Regions from separate parts of the Streptomyces sp. NPDC096311 genome, predicted to be linked through region 3. Evidence: predicted binding sites of a transcription regulator. Region 3 holds the regulator's gene; each other region holds the start of a gene.
The links. Region 3 encodes HrcA, which represses chaperone genes, less so after heat shock. Its sites were predicted from a motif close to TTNGCACTCNGNNNNNCNGAGTGCNAA; they were not measured.
Positions count from the first base shown of each region.

Region 1: a site for HrcA is predicted at 2,126-2,152, ahead of groL (chaperonin GroEL). Genes of this name have one in related genera too.
Region 2: a site for HrcA is predicted at 1,219-1,245, ahead of groES (co-chaperone GroES). Genes of this name have one in related genera too.

Region 1 is NZ_JBIWFN010000003.1:532,120-535,136, forward strand. It holds gene ACIRA5_RS10675 (NADH:flavin oxidoreductase) at 1-186, opposite strand, end outside; gene groL (chaperonin GroEL) at 377-1,999, opposite strand; gene ACIRA5_RS10685 (cold-shock protein) at 2,366-2,572, opposite strand.
Region 2 is NZ_JBIWFN010000004.1:257,418-260,434, forward strand. It holds gene groL (chaperonin GroEL) at 1-636, opposite strand, end outside; gene groES (co-chaperone GroES) at 766-1,074, opposite strand; gene ACIRA5_RS12680 (polysaccharide deacetylase family protein) at 1,393-2,172, opposite strand; gene ACIRA5_RS12685 (polysaccharide deacetylase family protein) at 2,169-3,017, opposite strand, start outside.
Region 3 is NZ_JBIWFN010000002.1:592,071-595,087, reverse strand. It holds gene ACIRA5_RS07325 (DUF3097 domain-containing protein) at 1-128, opposite strand, end outside; gene ACIRA5_RS07320 (MBL fold metallo-hydrolase) at 160-945, opposite strand; gene hrcA (heat-inducible transcriptional repressor HrcA) at 1,172-2,194, shown strand; gene dnaJ (molecular chaperone DnaJ) at 2,195-3,017, shown strand, end outside.

The sequences.
Region 1 (3,017 bases), on a different contig from region 3:
GAGGCCCACGCCCGCGGCGGCGCGGCGGGCGTAGTACCCGGCCACGTCCTCACCGGGGACGCCGCCCGGGGAGAACTGCCGGGTCATCGGTGCCATCGCGATCCGGTTCGGGACCGTCAGGCCGTTCAGCGAGACAGGGCGGGACAGGATCTCGGCCGCGCGGGAGGCGGGGGCATTCGTGGACACGTGTGGGGGCTCCTCGGGTACCAGTCGGTATGTGCGCATGCATTGACCATGCCTCCACGACAACTCCCCGGTCGGTCATGTCATTCCGGCCGCCCGGCACCTCGTCCTGTGACCCCGCACACGCCCGAGGGCGGTACCCCCTGTTTCCAGGGAGTACCGCCCTCGGCAGGAAAACCGATCCTCGGAAGGATCAGAAGTCCATGTCACCGCCCGGCATGCCGCCCGGAGCGGCCGCGGCGGCCTTCTCCGGCTTGTCGGCGATGACGGCCTCGGTGGTCAGGAACAGCGCGGCGATGGAGGCGGCGTTCTGCAGGGCAGAGCGCGTCACCTTCGCCGGGTCGATGATGCCTTCGGCGATCATGTCGACGTACTCACCGGTCGCGGCGTTCAGGCCGTGGCCGACGGGCAGGTTGCGCACCTTCTCGACGATGACGCCACCCTCGAGACCACCGTTGACCGCGATCTGCTTGAGCGGGGCCTCCAGGGCGAGCCGCACGGCGTTGGCGCCGGTCGCCTCGTCACCCGAGAGCTCGAGCTTCTCGAAGACCGAGGAGGCCTGGATGAGGGCCACGCCACCACCGGCGACGATGCCCTCCTCGACGGCCGCCTTCGCGTTGCGAACGGCGTCCTCGATGCGGTGCTTGCGCTCCTTGAGCTCGACCTCGGTGGCGGCACCGGCCTTGATGACGGCCACGCCGCCGGCCAGCTTCGCCAGGCGCTCCTGGAGCTTCTCGCGGTCGTAGTCCGAGTCGGAGTTCTCGATCTCGGCACGGATCTGGTTGACCCGGCCCTGGACCTGGTCGGCGGAGCCGGAGCCGTCCACGATCGTGGTCTCGTCCTTGGTGATGACGACCTTGCGGGCACGGCCCAGCAGGTCCAGACCCGCGTTCTCCAGCTTGAGGCCGACCTCCTCGGAGATGACCTCGCCGCCCGTGAGGATGGCGATGTCGCCGAGCATGGCCTTGCGGCGGTCACCGAAGCCCGGAGCCTTGACGGCGACGGACTTGAAGGTGCCACGGATCTTGTTGACGACCAGGGTCGACAGGGCCTCGCCCTCGACGTCCTCGGCGATGATCAGCAGCGGCTTGCCGCCCTGCATGACCTTCTCGAGGAGCGGGAGCAGGTCCTTGACGTTCGCGATCTTGGAGTTCGCGATCAGGATGTACGGGTCGTCGAGGACGGCCTCCATACGCTCCATGTCGGTGGCGAAGTACGCCGAGATGTAGCCCTTGTCGAAGCGCATACCCTCGGTGAGCTCCAGCTCCAGACCGAAGGTCTGGGACTCCTCGACGGTGATGACGCCTTCCTTGCCGACCTTGTCCATCGCCTCGGCGATGAGCTCGCCGATCTGGGTGTCGGCGGCGGAGATGGAGGCCGTGGAAGCGATCTGCTCCTTGGTCTCGACATCCTTGGCCTGCTCAAGGAGGGCACCGGAGACGGCCTCGACGGCCTTCTCGATACCGCGCTTGAGAGCCATCGGGTTGGCGCCGGCGGCTACGTTGCGCAGGCCCTCGCGGACGAGCGCCTGGGCGAGAACGGTCGCCGTGGTCGTACCGTCACCGGCGACGTCGTCCGTCTTCTTGGCGACTTCCTTGACCAGCTCGGCGCCGATCTTCTCGTACGGGTCCTCGAGCTCGATCTCCTTGGCGATGGAAACACCATCGTTGGTGATCGTGGGGGCGCCCCACTTCTTCTCGAGGACGACGTTGCGGCCCTTGGGGCCAAGGGTGACCTTGACGGCGTCGGCGAGCTGGTTCATCCCGCGCTCGAGACCGCGCCGTGCCTCCTCGTCGAACGCGATGATCTTGGCCATGTGAAGTGGTCCTCCCGGACTGGGGTGGATTGCTCCGGACCGCGCTGGCGCCCGCGACGGACGGCCTGCCTGCCCCGTGGTTCCTTGCACCACCTGGCCTGCGGGCCTCACCGACCCGGTCCTTCGTTATCACTCTCACCTTCAGAGTGCTAACGCCAATGATTAGCACTCGCCCCTGCCGAGTGCAAGCGCCTTCCCTTGATCCGCAGGTGAGAAGGGGCGCGCAACCCGCGCGTCGCGCCGGTGCGCGAGCGGGCCCACGACAGTGTCGAGCGGGCCCACGGCCGCGTGCGGACAGGCCGAAGGGCTCGTACCCCCAGGGGATACGAGCCCTTCGTCACGTCGAACAGTCAGTCGGCGCGTGCTTCAGCTGGTCGCGAGTCGGACCATGTCCGCCTGCGGCCCTTTCTGGCCCTGCGAGATCTCGAAATCGACCCGCTGACCCTCTTCCAGGGTGCGGTAGCCGTCCATCTGAATCGCGCTGTAGTGGACGAATACATCCGCACCACCGTCGACCGCGATGAAGCCGTACCCCTTCTCCGCGTTGAACCACTTGACGGTGCCCTGAGCCATGCCTAACTCCCCTATTACTGGCCCTTGCACAGGACCGCACTTCGCGGGCCCGGGTCAGACCTCACCCCCCAACGGTTGGGGGTGTGCGCCGGAACGCGTCGACCGCGGCTGAATGTATCTGTCCAACTGCCGTCTGCAACAGGTCAATCGGACGAGAATTCCGGGCACGACCGATCGGGAATATGGGAAGAATTTGCGAAGATTCAGGGCAAGTCGGGCCCCATAAAAGCCGTATAAGGCTCAAAAGCGCGGGACACTTTGGCTACTTCTTGCCGGACTTCGGGCACGAACTCATATGCGCCCGGCATGCAAAGTGGAGCGGGTTCCCCAACTGTACCGCGCTCAACCATACAGAATTGCCCCCTCCGCTTCTCTCACGGAGGGGGCAATTCGATGAACTCTCGGTAATTGACATTACCCAAGGTAACTATCTCACCCTGGGTAA
Region 2 (3,017 bases), on a different contig from region 3:
GACGGCCTCCATACGCTCCTGGTCGGACACCATGTACGGCGACAGGTAGCCCTTGTCGAAGGCCATGCCCTCGGTGAAGTCGAGCTCCAGGCCGAAGGTGTTGGACTCCTCGACGGTGATGACACCGTCCTTGCCGACCTTGTCCATCGCCTCGGCGATGAGCTCGCCGACCTGCGGGTCCTGGGCGGACAGCGCGGCGACGGCGGCGATGTCGGACTTCTCGTCGATCGGGCGCGCGGTGGCGAGGAGCTCGTCCGAGACCGCCTTGACGGCCGCGTCGATGCCCTTCTTCAGCAGCGCCGGGGAGGCACCCGCGGCGACGTTCTTCAGGCCCTCGCGGACGAGCGCCTGGGCCAGCACGGTGGCGGTGGTCGTACCGTCACCCGCGATGTCGTTGGTCTTGGTCGCCACCTCCTTCACCAGCTGGGCGCCGAGGTTCTCGTACGGGTCGTCGAGCTCGACCTCGCGGGCGATGGTGACACCGTCGTTGGTGATGGTGGGTGCGCCGAACTTCTTGTCGATGACGACGTTGCGGCCCTTGGGGCCGATCGTCACCTTGACCGTGTCGGCAAGCTTGTTGACGCCGCGCTCGAGGGCGCGACGGGCGTCCTCGTCGAACTTCAGGATCTTCGCCATGGGAGCGATTCAGCCCTCTCGGAAAACTGGGGTGAACGAACCGCGCCCCCGACGCCCGGCTGGTTATGGTCGCGGGGGCCAGGGGCGCAGTTCACTGCAAAACTGGGTGAAACGGTGAAGCTCGGTGAACTACTTCTCGATGATCGCGAGCACGTCGCGAGCCGAGAGGACGAGGTACTCCTCGCCGTTGTACTTCACCTCGGTGCCGCCGTACTTGCTGTACAGCACGATGTCGCCGGTGCTGACGTCGAGCGGCAGGCGCTCGCCGTTCTCGAAGCGGCCCGGGCCCACAGCGAGGACGACGCCCTCCTGGGGCTTCTCCTTCGCGGTGTCCGGGATGACCAGGCCGGAAGCCGTGGTCTGCTCGGCGTCCAGCGGCTGGACCACAACACGGTCCTCGAGCGGCTTGATGGCAACCTTGGAGCTGGTGGTCGTCACGATCCGACCTCCCCCTTCGGAGATCTCACGGGGTTAACTGTCTGAGGTGGCGACCAGGTGGATCCGTCGTCGCGGGTGCCGGACCTGCCCGTCGCTATTGGCACTCTCCAGGGGGGAGTGCCAGGGCCGAGACTATGACCGCGATTAGCACTCGGTCAAGCGGAGTGCCAAAGCCTCCGGCGTGGCGTGGGCTTTTGGGCACCCGGCGTGCGTGTCGGCGCGCCCCTGGGGGCCGCGCCCCCAGACCCCCTTATCGGCCTGAACGGCCTCGTCCTCACACGCCGGACGGGCTGAGGGACACCGCCCCGAGCCGCAGGGTCAGAGGTAGTTCTCCAGGCGCGCCGGTGTGAAGCCCTCCGCCTGGATGCGCCGCAGGAGTCTGACCGTCGCCTCCGTGAGGTTGGGCTCCTCGAAGCCGGAGAGGATGTCACCCCGTCGCAGGCGGCGGGCGTCGGGCTCCCGGCCGAGGACGACGGCCGCGACCCCGCAGTCGGCGGCGGCGCGCAGCGTGGTGGTGTCGTAGGTGCCGTAGGGCGGACGGAAGAGCCGGGGGCGGACGCCGAAGCGGGCCTTGAGCTTCTCCTGCTGGCCGCAGATCTCGGCCCGTTGACCCGCGTACGGCAGTCCGCGCAGCGAGGCGTGGTGGAGGGTGTGGTTCTGCACGCTCGCGCCGACCGTCCGCAGCTGGGCGAAGTGCCCGTACCCCGGCCCGACGACACTGTCCGTGAGGAACATGCTGACCGGCAGCCGCAGTTCACGGACCATGTCGACGAACCGCGGATCGCGCTCGGCACCGTCGTCGTACGTCAGGAAGACCACCTTGTCGCGGGTGGGTACGCGGTCCACGACGGGGGCCAGCCCCGGCGCCGCGCCGCGGAGGGCGGGCCGGGCGGCCTGCCGCGGCGCGGCGGCGAGCGGGGTGGGCAGCCCCCAGTGCCGGTACGTCGACGAGGTCGGCCCCTTCGGCCGGGACCTGCGCACCTCCTGCGCGGCCTTCTTGCCCAGCCGTTCGATCGGGTCGACGGACTGGGCACAGCCGGTGCAGCCGGTCAGGAGCGCCGCGGTGAGCGCCCCCGCGACCAGCGCCCGCGTTCTCACAGGTAGTCCTCCAGCCGTGCCACCGCGTACCCCTTGTCGGTGACCAGCTTCAGGAAGCGGCGGATCATGTCGGGCATGGTGCCGTCCCAGTCCTCCCTGCCGCGGAAGTGGGTGAGGACGATGTCGCCGGGGTGCAGGTCGCGGTCCCAGTCGCGGTACTCCCAGTGGTCGACGAAGACCTCCTCGTCCCAGATGGGCGCGTACTTGATGCCGCAGGACTTGGCGGCACGCAGGGTGTCCCGGTTGTAGTTGCCGTAGGGCGGCCTGAAGACCTTCGGGCGCTTGCCGAACTGCTTCTCCATGATGTCCTGCATGCCGCAGATCTCGTGGCGCTGCTCCTCGTACGACAGCCCCGGCAGGTAGGGGTGGGTGAGGGTGTGGTTGTTGAGGGTGACACCCCGGTCGCGCATCTTCCGGAAGTACCCGTAGTCGTCCTTGACCAGGTAGTTGCTCAGGAAGGCGGTGTAGGGGATCTTCAGGTCGCTCATCATCCTGAGGAACGCCGGGTCCTTCTCGGAGCCGTCGTCGATGGTGAGGAAGACGACCTTGTCCTTGGTGGGGACGGTCGTGAAGACCGGCGGCAGGCCGAGCTCTTCCTGATCGGTGACCTCGAAGCCGTCGCGGGGTCCGATGACCGGCTTCCTCGCCGGGGCCGGCGGTGCGGCGAGCGGGACCTTCGCGAGCCCCCAGTGCTTGGCCGCGACGGCCCGGGCGGCCTGCTGCGCACGGAGTCTGGCGGCGTAGGAGTCGAGGGCGCGGGCCGGGGGCGCGTGCAGCGCCTGCTGGGGCCCCTCGACGGGACGGGCGCCGTTGGTGTCGTCGTCGGCGCAACCGGACGCGAGGGC
Region 3 (3,017 bases):
CAGCGGACCACCGCACCGCAGAAACCGGTCCCCGGCTCCTCGACCACCAGGCCCGGCTCCGCCGGAACCTCCGGCACGGGCTTGGGCTTCTTCCACGGCGGAGTCAGGTCCGGAGAGTACTGGCGCATTCGGATGACGATAGGAGAAGCCCGGCGGCGCTCAACGCGACACGCCGGAATCCGACGCATCGAAACCCGGCGTGGCGAGACCTGGCACGCCGAAACCCGGCACGCCGAAACGCGCGGCCAGCGCGTCCCGCTGGGACCGTACGAATCCGGCGTCCACGACCGCTCCGTGACCTGGCACGTACAGCGCGTCCTCGCCGCCGAGGTCGAGCAACCTGTCGAGGGCCCCGGGCCAGCGCGACGGTACGGCGTCGGGGCCCGCCTGGGGTTCGCCGGACTCCTCGACCAGGTCGCCGCAGAACACCACCGTCGGGTCGCCCGGCACCACGACCACGAGGTCGTGGGCGGTGTGGCCCTCGCCCGTCCGCACCAGCAGGACCTCGACGCCGCCGGCCAGCTCGAGATGCCAGGTGCCCCACACATAGTGCCTGGGACGCACCAGGGTGTCCGCCGCGTCCTCCGCCGCCCGCGCGTCCAGTCCGCCCCGTACCGCGTCCGCGTACAGCTCCTCGCGCCCGTGCTCGTACACCTCGGCCGAGCCGCCCGCGGCGAGGACCTCCGCGCCCGCGAACGCCGCCGCGCCCAGGACATGGTCGAAGTGGGGGTGGGTGAGCGCGAGGAAGGTCACACGGCGGCCGGCGAGCGCCTGCGCCTCCCCGCGCAACCGTGCGCCCTCCGCGAGGCTCGACCCCGGGTCGATGATCAGCGCCCCGCCCTCGCCCACGACCAGTCCGACCGTGCAGTCCCAGACCGGAAGCCGCCGCCGCCCCACCCGCGGTGTCAGCTGCTCCCACCCCGCCTCTTCCCAAGTCACCTTCATACGCCGACGCTAGCGGTGAGGGCGTGGACGGTACGACATCGCGGGCGGGGACGGTGTGACATCACGGGACACGTCGGTGTACGTCGGTGCACCTTGCACAAGATCGCGGGGCCGCCCTTGCCGGGGCCGTACCCACCGGCCGTACACTGGGCCGGGGAATGCTGGCACTCGCATGCGCTGAGTGCCAGGCGGGGCGCCGAGGGGCCGAGAACTGGAGGTGTGCGCGATGCTCAGTGAACGCAGGCTCGAAGTGCTGCGCGCCATCGTCCAGGACTATGTCGGCACCGACGAGCCGGTCGCGGTCGGTTCCAAGGCGCTGACCGAGCGGCACCGGCTGGGAGTGTCCCCGGCCACCGTCCGCAACGACATGGCGGCCCTGGAGGACGAGGGGTACATCGCCCAGCCGCACACCAGCGCCGGGCGGATCCCCACCGACAAGGGCTACCGGCTCTTCGTCGACAAGCTCGCCGGCGTCAAGCCGATGACCGCGCCCGAGCGGCGGGCCATTCAGAACTTCCTGGACGGCGCGGTCGACCTGGACGACGTCGTCGGGCGGACGGTGCGGCTGCTCGCGCAGCTGACCCGGCAGGTCGCCGTCGTGCAGTATCCGTCGCTGACGAGATCGACCGTGCGGCACGTGGAGCTGCTGTCCCTCGCCCCTGCCCGTGTGATGCTCGTGCTGATCACGGACACCGGGCGGGTCGAGCAGCGCATGATCGACTGCCCGGCCCCGTTCGGAGAAACGTCTCTCGCGGATCTGCGGGCCCGGCTCAACAGCAGGGTCGCGGGCCGTCGCTTCGCGGACGTCCCGCAGCTCGTGCAGGACCTCCCGGACGCGTTCGAGGCGGAGGACCGAGGTACGGTCGCGACGGTGCTCTCCACTCTTCTGGAGACGCTCGTCGAGGAGACCGAGGAGCGGCTGATGATCGGCGGGACCGCCAATCTGACGCGCTTCGGACATGACTTCCCTCTCACCATCCGGCCGGTGCTCGAAGCGCTGGAGGAGCAGGTCGTGCTTCTCAAGTTGCTTGGTGAGGCCGGGGATTCGAGCATGACGGTGCGAATCGGTCACGAGAACGCGTATGAGGGACTCAACTCCACGTCCGTGGTCTCGGTCGGCTACGGTTCGGGCGACGAGGCAGTAGCCAAACTCGGCGTGGTCGGCCCGACCCGCATGGATTACCCGGGAACGATGGGAGCGGTACGCGCAGTGGCACGGTACGTCGGACAGATCCTGGCGGAGTCTTAAGTGGCCACGGACTACTACGCCGTACTCGGCGTGCGCCGCGACGCGTCCCAGGACGAGATCAAGAAGGCCTTCCGGCGGCTCGCACGCGAGCTGCACCCGGACGTCAATCCCGATCCGAAGACGCAGGAGCGGTTCAAGGAGATCAACGCCGCGTACGAGGTGTTGTCGGACCCGCAGAAGAAGCAGGTCTACGACCTCGGCGGCGACCCGCTGTCCCAGTCGGGCGGCGGCGGTGCGGGCGGCTTCGGCGCCGGCGGGTTCGGGAACTTCTCGGACATCATGGACGCCTTCTTCGGTACGGCGTCGCAGCGCGGTCCGCGCTCGCGTACGCGGCGTGGCCAGGACGCCATGATCCGGCTCGAGATCGAGCTGGACGAGGCGGCCTTCGGCACGACGAAGGACATCCAGGTCGACACGGCCGTCGTCTGCGCCACCTGCAACGGTGAGGGCGCGGCGCCGGGTACCTCGGCCCAGACCTGTGACATGTGTCGCGGGCGGGGTGAGGTGTCCCAGGTCACGCGGTCCTTCCTCGGGCAGGTCATGACCTCCCGGCCGTGTCCGCAGTGCCAGGGTTTCGGGACCGTCGTCCCGACTCCCTGCCCCGAGTGCGCCGGTGACGGGCGGGTCCGGTCGCGTCGCACGCTGACCGTCAAGATCCCCGCCGGCGTCGACAACGGCACGCGGATCCAGCTCGCGGGCGAGGGCGAGGTCGGGCCCGGTGGCGGTCCCGCCGGTGACCTCTACGTCGAGATCCACGAGCTGCCGCACTCCACCTTCCAGCGGCGCGGGGACGATCTGCACTGCACGGTGACCATTCCGATGA